Regions from separate parts of the Lysinibacillus parviboronicapiens genome, predicted to be linked through region 1. Evidence: riboswitches for the same ligand, from Rfam matches in the RefSeq annotation. Region 1 holds a riboswitch; the other holds the start of a gene.
The links. A riboswitch is a leader RNA that binds a small molecule or an ion and turns the genes downstream of it on or off. The one in region 1 is predicted to bind thiamine pyrophosphate.
Positions count from the first base shown of each region.

Region 2: another riboswitch for thiamine pyrophosphate. It lies ahead of C9J31_RS11820 (ABC transporter substrate-binding protein); the one in region 1 lies ahead of thiM (hydroxyethylthiazole kinase).

Region 1 is NZ_CP073713.1:3,619,184-3,623,402, reverse strand. Features, by position in the region: gene thiE (thiamine phosphate synthase) at 1-620, opposite strand, end outside; gene thiD (bifunctional hydroxymethylpyrimidine kinase/phosphomethylpyrimidine kinase) at 613-1,434, opposite strand; gene thiM (hydroxyethylthiazole kinase) at 1,434-2,189, opposite strand; TPP riboswitch at 2,277-2,375, opposite strand; gene mbcS (acyl-CoA synthetase MbcS) at 2,566-4,152, shown strand.
Region 2 is NZ_CP073713.1:2,476,473-2,480,691, forward strand. Features, by position in the region: gene parC (DNA topoisomerase IV subunit A) at 1-1,002, shown strand, start outside; TPP riboswitch at 1,141-1,252, shown strand; gene C9J31_RS11820 (ABC transporter substrate-binding protein) at 1,500-2,495, shown strand; gene C9J31_RS11825 (thiamine-binding protein) at 2,496-2,789, shown strand; gene C9J31_RS11830 (ABC transporter permease) at 2,786-3,559, shown strand; gene C9J31_RS11835 (ABC transporter ATP-binding protein) at 3,534-4,219, shown strand, end outside.

The sequences.
Region 1 (4,219 bases):
GATGTCAAAGTTAAGACAGTATCTTTAATATTTACACTTTCACATATAGCAGAAATTACAGCTATTCCATGTGCACCAGCTTTAAATACTAGTTGTGCATTGGACTCATCAATTCCGCCAATTGCCACGATAGGCAAGTCAGGGTGTTCAGAACGAACTTGTTGTAGAAATTCAGTACCACTTGGAGGTTTGGCATTACTTTTAGAAGTGGTTGCGAAAATAGGACCGATACCTACATAATCAGCTGCGTACTGTAAAGCAGTGTGCACTTCATCTTTTGTATGAACAGACACACCAAGTAACATATCTCCAATTTTCTCGCGGATAACTGCAACAGGAAAATCATCTTGCCCAATATGAATGCCATCCGCACCAAGTTTTAAAGCAAGCTCAATATCATCATTGACGATAAACGGAATATGATACTGCTTACATAGCTTTTGACAACTTTGAGCAAAAATTTCATAAGCTAGCCCAGTTAATGCGTCTGGCCCCTTTTCGCGAAATTGAAACATGGTAATGCCTGATTGTAACGCCTCTTCAAGTACTTCTAATGGAGGTCGTTTATGAACGTTTGCCGAACCCATAATAAAATAGAGCTTTAAATCGTGGTTATTCATGAATAATCACCTCGCAAAAACCTTTGTATTTATGGTAGGCAAAATGATTGGTCGGACCGTGTCCATTGCCAATAGATAAATCATGTGTAATGGCAAGCTGAATAAATTTTTTCGCTTCCAAAATAGCCTGATCTATTGGTAAGTTAGACCCAATAAAAGCTGTTAATGCAGCAGAAAATGTGCAGCCTGTACCGTGTGTATTGTTTGTTGCAATACGTGCCGTTTGCATGGAAAATGATCGACCATCTTTAAAAAATACATAATCAGTCGCAAATTTTTTGTCAGATAAATGACCACCTTTCATGACAACACATCGTGCGCCTAGTTGCAAAAGTGTATGAGCAGCTTGCTTAATTGAAGCTGGGGTATCAATCTTTTTGCCTGTTAATACTTCTGCTTCCGGGATATTTGGCGTAATAACAGTTGCTAATGGTAATAAATAACATCGCAATGCCTCGATTGCTTGTTGTTGCAATAAGCTTTCGCCACCTTTAGCAATCATTACTGGATCAATGATAAGTGGTATATCCAAGTCAGCCATTATATTTGCAATGGTCTGAATAACATCAGCAGAAAAAAGCATTCCTGTTTTGATAGCACTAATTGAAAAATCCTCTAATAGTGCATAAAATTGTTTTTCGATAAAGCTTGGATCAATGGATAAAACATCATACACACCTAATGTATTTTGAGCAGTTAACGCTGTAATCACAGATGTGCCAAATACCTTTAATTCTTGAAATGTTTTTAAATCTGCTTGAATGCCTGCACCGCCGCCACTATCTGAGCCTGCAATTGTAGTCACGATATGCACTATTTTTCACCGTCCTTTGAAAGACGATGTAACTCATTTAAGATAGCAATTTGAAAATCACCAATATATTGAGTAGAGCAAGCAGCATGTTCAGCTATTTTTTTATAGGCCAATAAAGTATTTACTAATTGTTTATATGGCTCATTTTGTGCAACATAAGCGGCTGCGCAAATTGCACTTAATAGGCAGCCTGTCCCTGTGACTTCTGTCATTTGCTGATGTCCCCCATCAATCCAATGCATTTGTTTACCATCAGTTATAAAATCTTTTTCACCGGTCACAATAACTATACAATCATAGCGTTGAGCAACTTGCTTTGCCTCATCCTCAATACAAATTGACCCGCTGCCACTGTCGACGCCTTTTTGTTGCCAATTTACATTGGCAATAGCAGCAAGCTCACCAATATTGCAACGAATAACAGCAAATTTAACTTGCGTTAATAAATGCTGTATTGTTTTTTTGCGAAAAGTAGTCGCTCCTGCACCAACGGGATCTAAAATAATTGGGATGCCAAGTGTATTGGCCATTTCTCCCGCACGTAACATAGATTCTTTTGTACGATCATTTATCGTACCCGTATTTAATAATAGCGCGGAAGCGATTTTTACCATTTCTGTAACTTCATCGATTTCATCGGCCATTACAGGAGAAGCACCAATTGCCAGTAAGCCATTTGCTTGAAAATTGGCCACGACATAGTTTGTGATACAGTGAATAAGTGGCTGTTGTTTACGTATTGTTTGTAAAATCATAGTAAGTCCTCCTTTTTGGGTGGACGTAAGCATGCAAAAAAAAGCTCTTTTCGTGCAAAGAGTACACGTAAAAAGAGCTTTTCATCAATAACAAGATGTATTGCTCCCTACGTCAGTATTAACTAACAGGTTCAAAGGGTCAGGTTTTACCTTCTCAACTCAAGACGAGTCCCCCTGCAATCATGATTTTAGTTGACCAAAATGTACCATACTTTTTCTCCGTGTTCAATAGCGATTTCCAATTATCATAAAAGCAGTGACTGTTGCCATATAAAGAAGTATGATAGTTGTCATGACTTTTCAAAATTAAGGCTTCTTCCATTGAAAATCAAGAAAAATGAGTTTTATAATGGGCATAGCGAAGGGGGCATATGCCATGAATAGACAAGATTTACTCGCACCAGAGTGGTATAACATTGCAGAAGAAATTGAAAAGTATGCACAGAATCCAACCAAAAATGCTTTAATAGTTTATAACGAAAACGAAGATATACAATATATTACATATGCAACTTTACTTGAAAAGGCAAATCAGACAGCACATGTATTCACATCTCAAGGATTAGTCAAAGGAGATGTAATTTTAGTTATGGTGCCAAGATCAGTTGAGGCGTACATTGTTTATATTGCTGCATTAAAGGCTGGCTTAACGATTATTCCAAGCTCTGAGATGTTGCGTGCAAAGGATATAGACTATCGAATCACACATGCTGATGCAAAGGCGGTTATTGCCTATGAGCCATATATTGAACAATTTGATGAGGTGGAAAATTTAGAGGACGTGCAGCAGTTTGTCATTGGTCAGGCACATGCACCATGGCATCCTTTGCTAGAGCAAATGAAAAATAAACCCACTACCTATACAAGCGCCACACCAACGAAATGTACGGATCTTGCATTTCTTGCCTACACAAGTGGCACAACAGGCAATCCAAAGGCTGCTGTTCATACACACAGTTGGGGTTACGCACATTTGCGGACAACAGCACCAAATTGGTTAGGCGTTGAAGAAAATGATATAGTGTGGGCTACTGCAGCTCCAGGGTGGCAAAAATGGATATGGAGTCCATTCCTTGCAACATTGGGTAGTGGAGCAACAGCTTTTGTTTACAAAGGAAAATTTGATGCAGCTACATACTTAACGTTACTTGAAAAATTTAATATTAATGTTCTGTGCTGTACGCCCACTGAATATCGTTTTATGGCAGCACTTGAAAATTTACAACACTACAATTTGAGTAGCATTCGTCAAGCTGTATCTGCAGGAGAACCGCTGAACAGTGAGGTTACGAAAATATTCTTACAAAACTTTAAACTTCAGGTACGTGATGGCTACGGTCAAACTGAAAATACATTACTTGTTGGAACAATGGTAGGTATGGAGCCACGTGTTGGCTCAATGGGTCAACCAACGCCGGGAAATACGGTAGAAATTATTGATGATTTTGGTAACCCTGTTGCAGATGGTGCCGTTGGTGATATAGCGGTTCATCGTGAAACACCAGCATTATTTAAAAAATATTTTAAAGACCCAGAACGTACAAGCTTACAATTCCGTGGTGATTGGTATATCACTGGAGACCGTGCATATAAAGATAAAGATGGTTATTTTTGGTTTGAGGGACGTGGTGATGATGTCATTATTTCTTCAGGCTACACCATTGGACCATTTGAGGTTGAAGATGCATTAATGAAACATCCAACTGTGAAAGAAGTTGCAGTAGTTGCGAGTCCTGATGAAGTACGTGGTAATATTGTAAAGGCATTTGTAGTATTGCATGATAGAAGAATAGGCATTGCATCACTTATTCAAGAACTCCAAGATCATGTAAAAGCATTAACAGCGCCCTACAAGTATCCACGTGCGATTGAATTTGTTGAGGAGTTACCAAAGACCGCATCGGGTAAAATTCGCCGTGTCGAACTACGTCAGCTTGAAAAGTATCAGTATACGCAAAAATAATTTCCTAGGAAATAATGTCGAAAATCAAAGTTCATGCCAAATTTATGAACTTTGGTTTTTTTTATGT
Region 2 (4,219 bases), 1.1 Mb from region 1:
TTTACTGAACCACGTCGTTCAAAAATCGAACGTGAAATTGAAGAAATTAAAATAACATTAGATGTACTTGTCCCAAGTGAAGAAGTAGTTGTAACAGTAACGAAGGATGGCTATATTAAGCGTACATCTACACGTTCTCATGCTGCCTCCAATGGTCAAGATTTCGCCATGAAGGATTCCGATTATTTATTGTATGAGGAAAATTTAAATACGCAGCACCATGTGTTACTTTTCACAAATCGAGGCAATTATATTTATCAACCCGTGCATGAATTACCGGATATTCGATGGAAGGACCTTGGCCAGCATATTTCAAGTATAGTGCCAACCAATGAGGATGAATCCATTATTGCGGTATATGGCTTCGAAACATTTGAACAGCCAAATACCTATATTTTAACGGCGACCAAAGATGGACAAATTAAGCGCTCACCGCTAAGTGATTATGCGGTAACTCGTTATTCTAAGCCTATTAAAACGATGAATGTCAAATCCGGCGATGAAATGATTTTTGCGGATCTTGTGACAGACGAGGCAGAATTATTATTAATCACAGATACGGCCTATGCGATTCGCTTCCCAATTGAAGAATTGCCTGTAACGGGGGTGAAAACAGGAGGGGTGAAAGGCATAACGCTGAAAGAGGGCGAAGCTTTAGTAGGTGTAACGATATTAAAGCCAAGTGACACGGAATATGTTGTGATTGTGACACAGCGTGGGGCAGTGAAGAAAATGAATGTCGCTGAGGTAGATATAGCCAGCCGTGCAAAACGAGGGCTAAAAGTATTAACCGAGTTAAAAGCAAATCCTCACCGTATCGTCTCTGTTACTCGAGCTACGGATGAAGAGCAAATTGTAGTGGAAACTGAAAAGGGTGTGCAAGAAGTGATTGATGTGAAAGGGCTAACACGCTCAGATCGTCATTCGAATGGCTCCTTTAAAGTTGATATAGCTACTGACGGTGCAATTGCCCATGTTTTAAAGGCAAAAAATGAAAAATAGCTAAACAATCAAGCCCATGTTCTTTTTCGAGAACTGGGCTTTTTTTGATTTATTAATTAACAATAAAATCTCTATGTAATTAGAGCCTTGTCATTTGCTTAGAGATATGGGTATAATAGTCCTCGAAAAGTTCATATGTTAAGAATGTAGGGGGGCTGGTAGTTGCCAGCTGAGATTGTGTCCGTTCAGACGCTGACCCTTTGAACCTGATTTGGCTCGTACCAGCGTAGGGAACATCTACTCAAAAATATAGTACTATTATTTTTTGATACCGATTTCAAACGTCTGGGATGACTCCTGGGCGTTTTTTTATGTCTTGGAGTTATCCTGCAACATGCACGAGTCGCATTAACACGCTTGAAAATGCAGATACACATCTTACTTTCATTTCGAAATTGTCAGCGCCTTTTACATAAAAGGGACGAGTACGTTTTTCAAATGGTGATGACAGCATTCAAACATGAACACTTTCACACTACTTACTGGGAGGATTCAGCATGAAGAAATGGTTATTGATCCTTGTTGCAGCACTATTAACATTAGTCGGCTGTAACGCTCAAGAGGACAAACAAGAATCGAATTCATTAAAAAAAGTATCAGTCGTACTTGACTGGTCACCTAATACAAATCACACAGGACTTTATGTGGCTAAAAAGCTTGGTTACTTTGAAAAACAGGGCTTAGACGTAGATATTCTATTACCTGGCGATGCAGGAGCCGATCAGCTTGTTGCATCTGGCAAGGCTGAGTTTGGCGTAAGCTACCAAGAGTCGATTACACAAGCACGCGTGCAGGATGTACCATTAGTATCGATTGCAGCCGTTATTCAACATAATACGTCAGGTTTTGCGTCACTTGCTGCGCATGGTATTACATCACCAAAAGATTTTGAAGGAAAAACGTATGGCGGTTGGGGGGCTCCTCTTGAACAGGCGGTATTGCAATCATTAATGCAAACAGAGAATGCAGATGTCAATAAATTAGATATGGTCAATGCCGGTGATTTAGATTTCTTTACCATGATGCAGAAAGACATTGATGTTGCTTGGATATACTATGCTTGGACAGGGATAGAAGCGGAACTGCGTGGTGAAAAGCTCAACATGCTGTACTTAACAGACTATAGTGAACAGCTTGATTATTATACACCAGTACTTGCAACAAACGAAAAAATGATTGCGGAGAACCCGGATACGGTAAAGGCATTTGTTGCGGCCGCAGCAAAGGGCTATGAATATGCCATCAATCAACCGAAAGAAGCAGCTGATATTCTACTAGAAGCGGCACCAGATTTAGATAAAGAGCTTGTACATAAAAGTCAGGAATGGCTAGCAGACAAGTATCAAGATGATGCCGCACAATGGGGTGAACAAAAATTAGCCGTATGGAGAAACTATGCTGATTGGATGACAAGTAATAATGTTTTAGAAGGTGAATTCAACCCAGCAAAGGCATTTACAAACGATTTTTTACCAACTAAGGAGGCAAAGTAAATGGCAAATTCATTAATCAGTGTACAAATCATACCGAAAACTGAAAAATATGAGGACGTTATTCCTTTTGTTGACGCGGCGATCGCTGTTATCGATGCTTCAGGAGTAAAATATGAGGTACATCCATTGGAAACGACAATGGAAGGTGAACTCTCTACTTTGCTTCAAATCCTAGAAGAAATGAATAGCAAGATGATTGAGCTTGGGGCAATAAACGTTATTACACAGGTGAAAATTTTATATCAGCCAACAGGTATTACGATGGGGACGTTGACGGAGAAATATCGTCCATGATTCAGGCAATAAAACAAGGGAGGACGATTATTTTTATCGTCTTCCTCTTATTCATATGGGAACTAATTGTTCAATTTGCACAAATTCCACAGTGGCTGTTACCTGCACCGAGCGCCATTATAATAGAAGCAGTTCAATCCTATAAAGCATTTTTACCACATGTCTTTGCTAGTGTACAGTTGGCACTCTTAGGTCTTGCCATTGGGATAATCTTTGGGTTAAGTGTTGCTGTATTGTTACATCGTTCGGCTATGATTCGGGAATTATTTTATCCCATCCTGATTGTGTCACAAAATGTACCAGTGCTTGTACTGGCGCCACTATTAATTATCTGGTTTGGCTTTGGTTTGTTGCCGAAACTCATTATTATTTGTCTGGTTTGCTTTTTCCCAATTGTGATTGCGGCTATGGACGGATTTCGCCAAACCTCACCTGAGCTAAAACACTATTTTGAGATGATTGGTGCAACCAAGGCACAAACATTCTGGAAACTTGAATGGCCCTATGCCTATCCAGCTATTTTCTCAGGCATAAAGATTGCGGCTACGTATAGTGTTATGGGCGCTGTTATTGCAGAGTGGCTTGGTGCTAAAAAGGGCATCGGTGTCTATATGACACTTGCACAATCTTCTTTTCGTACGGACCGTGTATTCGTGGCCATTTTTGCCATCGTTTTATTAAGCTTATTGTTATTTAGTGGCATTCGTGTGCTCGAAAAGCTCGTTGTGAAAGGGAGGGGACTACATGCTGAACATTCAAGGCATTCATAAATCATTTGGCTCACTGCAAGTCATTAACAACTTATCTTTTGAAGTAAAGGAAGGTGAATTTGTTGCGATTATCGGCCCGTCTGGTAGTGGAAAAAGTACCCTCTTTCAATTAATTGGAGGTATTTCCGCCTTAGATGGGGGGGCAATTTTGTTAGACGAAGAAGATATACAGCTAAAAAGAGGAACCATCGGCTATATGCCTCAACAGCCCTGTTTACTCCCTTGGCGAACGATTTTAGAGAATGTCACGATTGTAGAGGAACTACAGCAGCAACCACATATCGAACAAGCACGGGCATGGCTAGAAAAGGTAGGACTCGCACAGTTTGAAAATGCTTATCCCAATGCACTATCTGGAGGCATGCAGCAGCGTGTATCATTTATTCGAGCAATCGTTAGTGATAAACCTATTTTATGCTTAGATGAACCGTTCTCAGCGCTTGATGAGTTTACAAGACTAGAAATGCAAGCATGGCTGTTATCTATTTGGGAACAACACCGAAAATCGATTTTGTTTGTCACACATAATATCGAAGAAGCTCTTTTTTTAGCAGATCGTATACTCGTGTTAACAAAGCGTCCTGCTACTATCAAGGAGGAAATGATCGTGCCGTTTGAGAGACCTCGTTCAGAGGGAATTCGACATAGTGCAAAATTTTA